DNA from 2 places in the Halobacillus sp. B23F22_5 genome. Region 1 is predicted to be linked to the other one. Evidence: riboswitches for the same ligand, from Rfam matches in the RefSeq annotation. Region 1 holds a riboswitch; the other holds the start of a gene.

Region 1 (5,144 bases):
ACTCACTGACCACCCTAAAATATCAGCGGTTTCCTGAATTGACATCGATTGTATGTACCTGAGTATAATGACACTTTTCTGATCGACTGATAGTTTCTCTAAGTATTGATATAGTAATTTAATATCCTCATTTTTTTCAGCTATTTCTTCAGGTAAAGGCTGGTTGTCAATTAACTGTTCTCCTTTCTTATCCCAGTCAAAAAACTCCAGCAGTCGCTTCCTCTTTCTGGTCTGTCTCCGAAAAAAGTCGATTGTTACATGACGGGCTATAGAAAACAACCATGTCTTTTCACTGCTGTCTCCTTTGAATTGGGTATACGAATTCAATACTTTTATATATACTTCCTGAACGAGATCTTCTGCTTGTTCTCGATTTTTGACCATATAAAATATAAATTGAAAAAGATCCTGATGATATTTTTCATATAGGGATTCATACACCGACCTCACTATTGCTTACCTCCCGTTCTCTTAATTAGTCGTTTTATGTAAAAGAAAAGTTACACTTTACATCATAAGCGTAAAAACAAAAAATACCAACCTGAAATCGGCTGGTATTCATACAGGAATCCATTGTTTATAATATCGTTCAAATAATCGGCTCAGCACAGGATACAACAGCACAATGAAAACCGCATTACCTGCGGCGTGGTAAATATCAAAGGGTAAGCCTGCTAAATAATATCCCCAGAATGAACCCGAGAAGTTATACATCGTAACAGATAGGACAAACCCATAAAATAGGCCGCTGAAGGCTCCGAATGCTGACAAGAAAAGCAATGGAATGTTAGACCAATATTTCCCAATCAGTCCGCTCATCAATCCGATGACAGCCCATGCAATCACTTGCCACACTGTCCAGATTCCCATGCCCAGAAAAACGTTGGAAAGGAAGGTTGTCAATAAGGCTAATATCACGGCGGACAGGGGGCCCAGCCAAAAACCGGCAATAATTATAATCGCGGTTACTGGCTGGACGTTCGGTAAAAAGGCGAAAGCGTACCTGCCGACAACGGCCAGTGATGCCAATAATGCAATCAAGGTTATCTTATAAGTGTTCATATGCATCATTCCCACTTATGAAAATCAAATTGGAAAGTGTCATCTGCTTCTACTTCATATTCGTTAGCTCCAACAGAGGCATTTTCCCCATTGATGGTAAAAAACCACGCCTTTTGCTCCCCTTCTTTTGCTTCGATTCCTTCAATCTTTGTAACAAAGCCATCTTTTTCTTCTACATCTTCAAAGTTTTCTTTAAGTACATCCATAAGGGTTTTGCCCGCTTCTACTTTCAATTCTTTCTCTGTTACGATGTTTTCTCCATTTTTCTCGGAAATCGTTACTTTTACGGGAACTTCCTGTTGTTGCTCCTGTTGTTGAGCCTCAGTGGACTCGCTTCCCGATTCTGCCTGACAACCTACAAGTACGGCTACACTCATCAATGCTGCTAAAACCAATTGCATCATTCTTCTCATTACCATCATCCCTCTCACATTTAGTAGGTTTCATCGCTTTTGGGGGTGTGAAAATCAGATAAACAACCTCGGCTTTCCATACCATACAAAAAGCCCATTCCTTCAACAGAATGGGCTAAGACTAACCAGTATGAATGTTTACTAAAAAAATACATAATTCGACCGGTTGTCTCAAACAGCTCAATCCCCGAAGCTTTGAAACGATGAATTAAGGCAGGTCTACTGGCTTGTGCGTTTACCTACTACGGACCCTTCCCATACATTTTGTGTACAGTGGTCTGCCCGGTTCGTGGCACTTACAGTTGCGAGGACAGCATTGGATTTTCACCAAATTCCCTTTTAATCCCACTCAGGAGAACCTTAACTCTAAAATATTAAATTCTAATGTAATATTACCATAAGCAGCACAATTGTAAAATAGTTGTTTCACAGGGAACAAGATTTTGTTACAAATCTTGTGCATCTTCGCTAATATCAGGCAAGCGGAATGAAAATGTCGTACCAGTACCTTCTTTGCTATGGACAGCAACGGTGCCCTGATGGGCCTCCACGATATTCTTAGCAATAGCAAGGCCAAGTCCGGTGCCTGTCTTGCCTTTTTTTCTTTTACGTGATTTATCCGCTTTATAAAACCGTTCAAAAACAAATGGCAGATCTTCCTCTGGAATACCTGTCCCGGAATCTTGTACAGCAGCATAAAGGCCTTCTTCCGTATATTCCATATGGATATCGACAGTACCACCTTCACGGGTATGGCGGATAGCATTATCTATCAAGTTTGTAAACACTTGTTCAATTCGATCGGGATCAAAGCATTTATCTCCAAGTTCTTCTGCTGTATGGAGTCTTAAGTTAATACCCTTTTCCTGAGCTAATCCCTGGAATTTTCTTGTGATTCTTTCTAAAAAGGGACGGACTTCAACCTTTTCTTTATTCAGGGTGATATGTCCTGCTTCCATTCTGGCTAGGTCTAATAGCTCGTTGACAAGTCTACTCATACGTTGGGATTCTTCGTAGATGATTTGAGCAAGCTCGTTTTTTTCTTCTTTACTTTCTGCAATATCGTCCACGATGGCTTCGCTGTATCCTTGCATCATGGAAATCGGAGTACGCAGCTCATGGGAAACATTTGCAATGAAGTCCTGCCTTAGTTTATCAAGCCTTCTCTCTTCAGTCATATCCCGAAGTACAGCGACAGCTCCACGTACATAATCTTTATCGTATAATGGCGTCATGATAATCACCCAGTTTCTCCCCTGGGTATCCATTTCGGTCATGACTTCTGTTTCCGTTTCTATCACCTGATTAAAAATGTCCTTCACTTTCTCTGGCAGAATGAGATGACCATCATTATTGCCGATTTCTGAACTTCCCTCTTCATAGGCCCAAGCCTCAAGATATTGCTCAGCAGGCGGATTGGTAATCAATATTTCCCCTTGGCGGTTGATGGTGATTACTCCATCTGCCATTGAACTAAGAATCCCTGACAATTGCTCTTTTTCCTGGTTGAGGGCATTTATATGAAATTTCAATTGCCGTCCCATCCGATTGAAAGCCATTGCAAGCTCCCCAATTTCATCATGCGTAAGGATGGGGATCTTTGTATTGAATTCCCCTTTTGCCAACTCCAGTGCACCCTCCCGCATCTTGATCAGAGGGGCAGTGATTCGTGTTGATAAAAAGAAAGCAAAAATAGTGGTTAGTATGATAGCGATGCCTGCACCTAAAAATATGATTTTTGTCGTCTGCATGGTGGTTTCTTCCACAATATCAAGAGACTGATAGACAAAAACTCCACCAGATCCGTTATTCAGCGGGGTCCCTACCACCATGACACCATTCTCAAGATTATCGATATCCGCAATTTTTTTAACTTGTTCTTTCCCCGCTAACACAGAGGATAACTCATTATCTTCTTCAATCCACTGCCGATCTATTTGGGGTAGATCGTCTTCAGCGGATGAACTCCATATATCATTTTCACCAAAAATTATGACTACACGGCTGGACGGGTCTTTTACCCGCGAGGATGTATCTAAAATAAGATCTCTGTCCTCATATTCCTGGACGATTTCTGATACTTTATCAGCTGTCTGAAGCAATTCCCTTTCCGCTTCTAATATATGATAATTCTCAAAAAACTCCAGCAACAGGACAGTTAAAAGAAAAAGTACAAATGAAACTAATAATAAAATGGTGAACCATAGTTTACCTACTACACTGCGCCAAAACATCAGTCACCACTTACCTCGAACTTATAGCCGACACCCCAAACCGTTACAATCATTTTAGCTGCATCTTTTGAAACCTTGTTCAATTTTTCTCTTAAGCGCTTGACATGGGTATCCACAGTTCGTAAATCACCGAAAAATTCATATTGCCATACTTCCTTCAGCAAGTGCTCCCTTTCAAATACCTTATCCGGAGCTTTTGCCAGGAAATGCAGCAATTCATATTCCTTTGGTGTCAACGTGACTTCTTTGCCATCTGCCGTCACCCGATGTGCATCATTGTCGATCGTCAAATGCGGAAAGACAAGTACATTTTTAGTAGATGTCTCTGTCTGTAAGAATTTAGTGGATGACGATCTTCTTAAAATAGCTTTGACACGCAATACAACTTCCCTCGGACTGAATGGCTTGACGATATAATCATCCGCGCCTACTTCAAACCCTTGAACACGATTGCTTTCTTCCCCTTTTGCAGTAAGCATGAGAACAGGGGTAGCTTTTTTTTCACGCAGGTCTTTACAAACTTCGATTCCATCTTTACCTGGCATCATAATATCCAATAATATGACATCATAATCATTCGTCAATGCCTTCTCTAATGCTTCATCTCCATCTTCGGCTTCTTCCACATCAAAGTTCTCTCTTTCTAAATACATCCGAATTAACCGCCGAATCCTTTCCTCATCATCTACTACCAGCACTTTTGCTTCTTTATCCATATAGATGCCCCCTATTCAAGTCCATATCTATTAGTTTTATTATTTATTTCTATTAATTTTGTCCAATTTCCTTTAAGCATAACAAAATATCATTATGTAAACGAGAGACCATCAGAGAAAAAGCATTCTCTAATGGTCTTCTTTTTAAGCATAAGAGTGTAATCCGGCAATAACAAGATTGACGGCAATCAGGTTGAACATGATAATTGCAAATCCACCGACAGCAAGCCACGCAGATTTCGTGCCGTGCCAGCCCCTGGATAAACGGAGATGTAGAAAAAATGCATAGAACAACCATGTAATCAACGCCCACACTTCTTTAGGGTCCCAACCCCAGAAACGGTTCCATGCTTCCTGTGCCCAGATCATAGCAAAAATCAACGCTCCTAGAGTGAATACAGGAAAGCCGATTGAAACTGCACGATAGGATACTTCATCAATCAGGTCAGGGTTGAACTTCTTCAATTTAGGCTGCAGGGCAGCAGCAACACGTTTTCTCAAAATCAATCGTGCTACCCCATAAAGCACTAATCCGCTTAAAAATGACCAGATCAACGTATTGAATTTACGTGAAGCATCTTGCCCTCTCATCCATTCAGGTGCATCAAATAAAGGCTGCATTACTCCCTCTGTTTGAAGCTCACCGGCATTTGGTCCGACAATAGCTGGCATCTCATACTCTACGTTGACTACCTGGCCTTCGACAGGTGCCTGGAATT
Region 2 (5,144 bases), on a different contig from region 1:
CCTGGTAAGGATCTCTTACTTTGGTTCCGAGCATTTGATACCCTCCGCAAATACCAACCACGATAGCCCCTAGTTCCCGGGCTGAGGTGATAGCCTGGTCCAGCCTTTTGTCTTGCACATAGATAAGATCCTCGATCGTATTTTTGCTACCAGGCATAATGATGACATCCGGCTGCATCAGGTCAGCTGCCTCCTTAACAAATCGGACATGGCAATCTGCTTCGATCAGGAAAGGATCAATATCGGTAAAATTAGAAATCTTTGGATATTCGATGACAGCAATATCGATCGGTTTATCGGTGTTCCCACTCCTCGTATATCGGCTTAGGCTTAACGAATCCTCCGCCTCGATATGAAGGTCATTGATATGGGGAAGGACACCAAGCACCGGTTTTCCAGTATACTTTTCAAACCATTCCAGCCCGGGATCAAGCAGTGCTTTGTCTCCCCGGAACTTATTGATGACCACCCCAATTACACGGTCGCGGTCTCTTTCGGGCAAAAGCTGGAGCGTTCCAACGAGACTGGCGAACACCCCGCCCTTATCAATGTCTCCCACTAATATGACCGGTGCGTCGGCCATTTTTGCAACGCTCATATTCACAAGCTCCCGGTCATTCAGGTTGACCTCAGCCGGACTGCCAGCTCCCTCGATGACAATCCGGTCATAACTTCCAGCAAGCCGATGGTATGCCTCTGTGATTATTTGTTTGGCATTATCGTAGTATTCTGAGCGGTAGGCGCTTGCCTTCATGTTCGACACCGGCTTTCCATGAACGACAATCTGGGCATCGTTATCACGGTTCGGTTTGATCAGGACAGGATTCATATCCGTGGTTGCCGTAATGCCGGACGCTTCCGCCTGGACGCCCTGAGCCCGTCCAATTTCTTTGCCATCGGCGGTTATGTAGGAATTGAGCGCCATGTTCTGCGACTTGAACGGAGCCGTTCGGCAGCCATCTTCTGTGAAAATCCGGCACAGGGCGGTAACAAACATACTTTTCCCTGCATCCGAATGGGTTCCCTGGATCATGATCGGTTTTGCTTTTTCACTTTCCATCCCGCTGCTCCTTGCAAAGACGCAAAAAATTCTCCAGAACGTCGGGATTCGAGGCAAAATGGATGTGCGTATAACCGGCAACCACATTTTTATAAAGAAATCCTTCCTCAACCGTTCCGAACCTGCTTTTCACCCGATAAGCTCCAGGAAGCTCACGTGATGGTTTGAAGATGGAATAATGGAATTCATGTCCCCGTACTTCCATGCCGTCTTTGAAAAGATAGTTGTTTGGAAGCCCAGAGATTTCCCGGTACCCAAGGGCAGCGAGTTTCGTCTGCATTTCCGTCTTACCAGGAAGCACACCTGCCATCGGATAGTCGTTACCATCGAGCGTCGTGATCGATTCGGATAAATACATCAACCCTCCGCATTCTGCGAGTACAGGGAGACCGCTTTCAATTGCTCCACTAACTGACTGCCTGGTTGCTCGGTTTTCCGCCAGCTGCTCAGCGAATTGCTCCGGAAATCCGCCACCTAAATAAACGCCATCCACTTGAGGAGGAAGCACCTCACCTTTTAAAGGTGAAAAATAAACAACCCTAGCCCCATACGCTTCCATCAACTCCAGGTTCTCCTGATAATAGAAGTTGAATGCCTCATCCCTAGCTACCGCGATTGTTACATTGATCATGCCCCTACGCTGAAACATGGAGGAATCAGTTTGCAAGGGTGCCTGTTCACTAATCTGATAGATTTGGTCCACGTCGATCGTTTCAGACACTACATCCCCAAGCTGTTCCAGCTGCTCATCCAGTTCCCCGCGCTCGATAGAAGGCACCAGCCCTAAGTGCCGCTCCGGCATCTTAAGACTATTATCTTTCAGCAGATATCCACAGACCGGAATGCCACACTCCTGTTCCACCGCATCTTTTATCAGCCGGTAATGCCCCTCACTTCCGACCTTATTTGCAATCACTCCGGCAATATGAACTCCGGGATCCAGTAACTGAAAACCTTTTACGATAGCAGCGGCACTCCGGGCCATCGCCGAGCAGTCCACAACCAGGATTGTCGGAGCACCCAGCAGAGTACTGATTTCTGCCGTAGAACCTTGATTGGACCTCGGCGATTTGCCATCATAAAAGCCCATCACACCCTCGATGATCGAAAGGTCTGCCCCTTCACTTCCTTTCACAAACACTTCTTTCATCACATCTTCAGGGAGCATCCAGCTATCGAGGTTACGGGAGGGACGACCAGTTACGGCGGTATGATAGGAAGGGTCTATGTAATCAGGACCGCACTTGAATCCTTGAACCGTGAGCCCCTTTTTGATAAAGGCAGCCATTAACCCGATTGCGATACTCGTCTTGCCGGCGCCACTGGATACACCTGCAACTACGAGACGGCGGGCAGTCAAAACTCAACACCACGGACGGCAGGGATGCCTTCATCATAATAATGTTTTTCCACATCAATGACCGATACAAGATCAGCTGCATCCTTTACTTCCTGGAGCGCACTTCTGCCAGTAATCACGAGGTGGACATACTCCGGCTTGTTGTGGATCAGTTCAATCACTTCTTCCAGCGGCAGTACATCATCGATCGGAAAAGAATCAATCGCAAGCGCATTATTCAGTTCATCCAGAATCACGACATCATACTGCCCAGACAGCACAGTTTCCTTGGCAAGAACCCACGCTTTTTTTAATGCCTCCCGGTGGATTTCCGGTGTCTTTGTCCAGGTGAACCCTTCGCCCAGCTGAATAATCTCAGCACCCAGTTTCAACAGTGATTTTCTTTCACCATAAGGCCGCTTCGGGGACTTGATAAATTGCAGCATTTTCACCTTTTTGTCATGGCCTAATGCCCGGACAGCAAGCCCGGTTGCAGCCGTCGTCTTCCCTTTTCCATCACCGGTAAAAACCAATGTCAACCCCTGCTTCTTTTGCATCCTATCTCCTCCTCAGTATTTACAAGTGCAATTAGAAAAGCTTGGCTTATCGCCAAGTTTTTATGACGAAAGCCTTAGATTTTCTTATACTTTAATCCTTTAACAAAGTTAAACATTCTTAAAGTAAAAAAAACACCTTCCTCTAAAGGAAGGTGTGACTATAAATAGGCAGAATATACAGCGTACGAATTCCGCGTACTTACAAGCCTCCCTTTTTCCTCGAAGGGTAAACTTTGCGACAAACAGGCAGGCATCCTGACTTACATTCTTCTAACGAATGCTTACAGTGGCGGGACCGTGTTGGACTTTCACCAACTTCCCCTTTTCACCTTAAAGGCTTCCCTTTAAGGACCTGTTCGTATGATATGAAATTAATCTTATTGTAGCGGAACCTATGAATCTTGTAAACAACTCTTTCTGGGAAGAGCTAATAATTTCATTTTATACACTCATTATTTTAAATTGTCGGTTAGTGTAATCAAAAATAAAGGCAGCGTATCACCAGTGACCTACCCGGGTTTCATGGTATAAACGCTGCTTTTTCCCTTGATTATCAGGCAGGAAAACGACTCGCTTTTAATCGAGACTAAACTGGAAGACCTTTACCACACTCCCATGAACACCCCCATTCCGAAAAGCAGCCCGAACGCCCAGTGATGCCAGGCGGCCTGTTTCATCACAAGCTGCTCTTCCTGCCGTTTTCCATGAAACGAGCGAGGAATACGGATAGCGATCGGTAAAGCAGCCAGGACGACAAGCACTTCCATAGGTACGACTGCAGTACCTGCGAGAATAATGGCACCCACGTAAGCCCCGCCCAACAGGAGCTTCAATAACCAGATGGCATTCCGACGTCCAAGCCGCATTGCGAGCGTCCTCCGGAATCCCACGTCTTTTTCAATATCGCGAATGTTATTGGTCAGCACCATGGAACTGATCAGCAGAGCAAAAATCAGCCCAACGAAGATAACCGGCAGGTTGATGCGTTGAGTTTGGACACTATAACCAAGCAGCGTTGTCGCTATCCCGAGAAACAGGGCGGCTGTTGCCTCGCCAAGCCCATGTGATGCTAAGGAATGGCGGCCGGCAGAATAAGCGATACCAGCTGTAATCCCGAAGAGGCCGACGAACGCGACCCACCAGCCGACGAGTACAGCAAGCCACAATCCAAGCAGGGCAGCTGTTGCAATTAGACCAGTCGCCACGTATGGCACGTGATGATGGAATGGATAGTTGCTCAGAGAGGCGGTCTGCGCTTTGCACCAGCGTTCTTTGTCCTGGCCATTTTGGAAGTCAAAATAATCATTGAACATGTTGACACCACTTTGAACGAAGAGAGCGGCGATAAGCAAAAGCACCATCAGCTCGTAGCGGAACACCTCTTCTTTGGCAGCCAACAGACTCCCTGCCAGAACCGGACTGATTGTTCCGCTCCACGTCATCGGGCGCGTTAGCTGCAGCCAGGACAGCTTGCAGGCGTAAGTTTTGCTCTCCTGCCACGGGACCGCTGTTTTGAATGTACGCATCTGCTCCCACCTCCTTACAGTTGGACCATGAGAAAAATAAGTACGAAAAAGCCGAGAATTTCCACCGATTCCAATGCGGCGAGCCGGAACAATTCCCGGGTCAGGGGTTTCCGGTCGCCGCTTTCTGCTTCCTTCCACAGGTAATCATCCGTAAACACGAGCATCATCTCCCGGTAACCGACAAAAACTCCCCAGAACAAGGCGAATGTCCCGCTTGAGAGTGCAGCCAGCCAGAGATGTCCATAGGTGGTAGTTTGAATGACCTCCCAGCTGTGGAGGGGGCCGAATACGGTTCCTAGTAATATACCGGTGATGATGACTCCTCCTCCCGACAGCGTGAATAGATGGTGCGTATGTCGCATCAAATGGAGCAGAATTGCACGCTGTGTGCTTACCGGCATTTTTGCAACCGCAGGAAATACGCCCAAGCCAATGAACAAAATGCCTCCTGCCCAAATGATGCCGAGCAAAATATGGACACCAAGCACGACTTCGCGCATTTCCCTCCCTCCTTCTGTTTCCTATAAAAACGACGACTGGCCTCCGTCTGCGCCTTTTGTCGTGATTACTCTCGGAATTCGGTGTGTTTTCTCTAACACAAGCCGGTAGTTGCGGTCGATGGCATGCAGCAACCGGAAGAGCAAGTAGACACTGATGATCAG

Evidence for each region. A riboswitch is a leader RNA that binds a small molecule or an ion and turns the genes downstream of it on or off. The one in region 1 is predicted to bind cobalamin.
Region 2: it holds a riboswitch for cobalamin, as region 1 does, so the genes downstream of both, ACGTN9_RS10585 (cob(I)yrinic acid a,c-diamide adenosyltransferase) here and ACGTN9_RS04785 (DUF4430 domain-containing protein) in region 1, are expected to answer to the same signal.

The regions. Positions count from the first base shown of each region.
Region 1 covers NZ_JBIEKI010000002.1:279,703-284,846, reverse strand. Annotated here, with positions in the region: gene sigX (RNA polymerase sigma factor SigX) at 1-450, opposite strand, end outside; gene ACGTN9_RS04790 (ECF transporter S component) at 559-1,062, opposite strand; gene ACGTN9_RS04785 (DUF4430 domain-containing protein) at 1,068-1,475, opposite strand; cobalamin riboswitch at 1,671-1,853, opposite strand; gene ACGTN9_RS04780 (ATP-binding protein) at 1,922-3,709, opposite strand; gene ACGTN9_RS04775 (response regulator transcription factor) at 3,709-4,425, opposite strand; gene ccsB (c-type cytochrome biogenesis protein CcsB) at 4,570-5,144, opposite strand, start outside.
Region 2 covers NZ_JBIEKI010000006.1:56,918-62,061, reverse strand. Annotated here, with positions in the region: gene ACGTN9_RS10595 (cobyric acid synthase) at 1-1,060, opposite strand, end outside; gene ACGTN9_RS10590 (cobyrinic acid a,c-diamide synthase CobB) at 1,050-2,420, opposite strand; gene ACGTN9_RS10585 (cob(I)yrinic acid a,c-diamide adenosyltransferase) at 2,417-2,956, opposite strand; cobalamin riboswitch at 3,185-3,327, opposite strand; gene ACGTN9_RS10580 (prenyltransferase) at 3,559-4,398, opposite strand; gene ACGTN9_RS10575 (hypothetical protein) at 4,497-4,982, opposite strand; gene ACGTN9_RS10570 (hypothetical protein) at 5,004-5,144, opposite strand, start outside.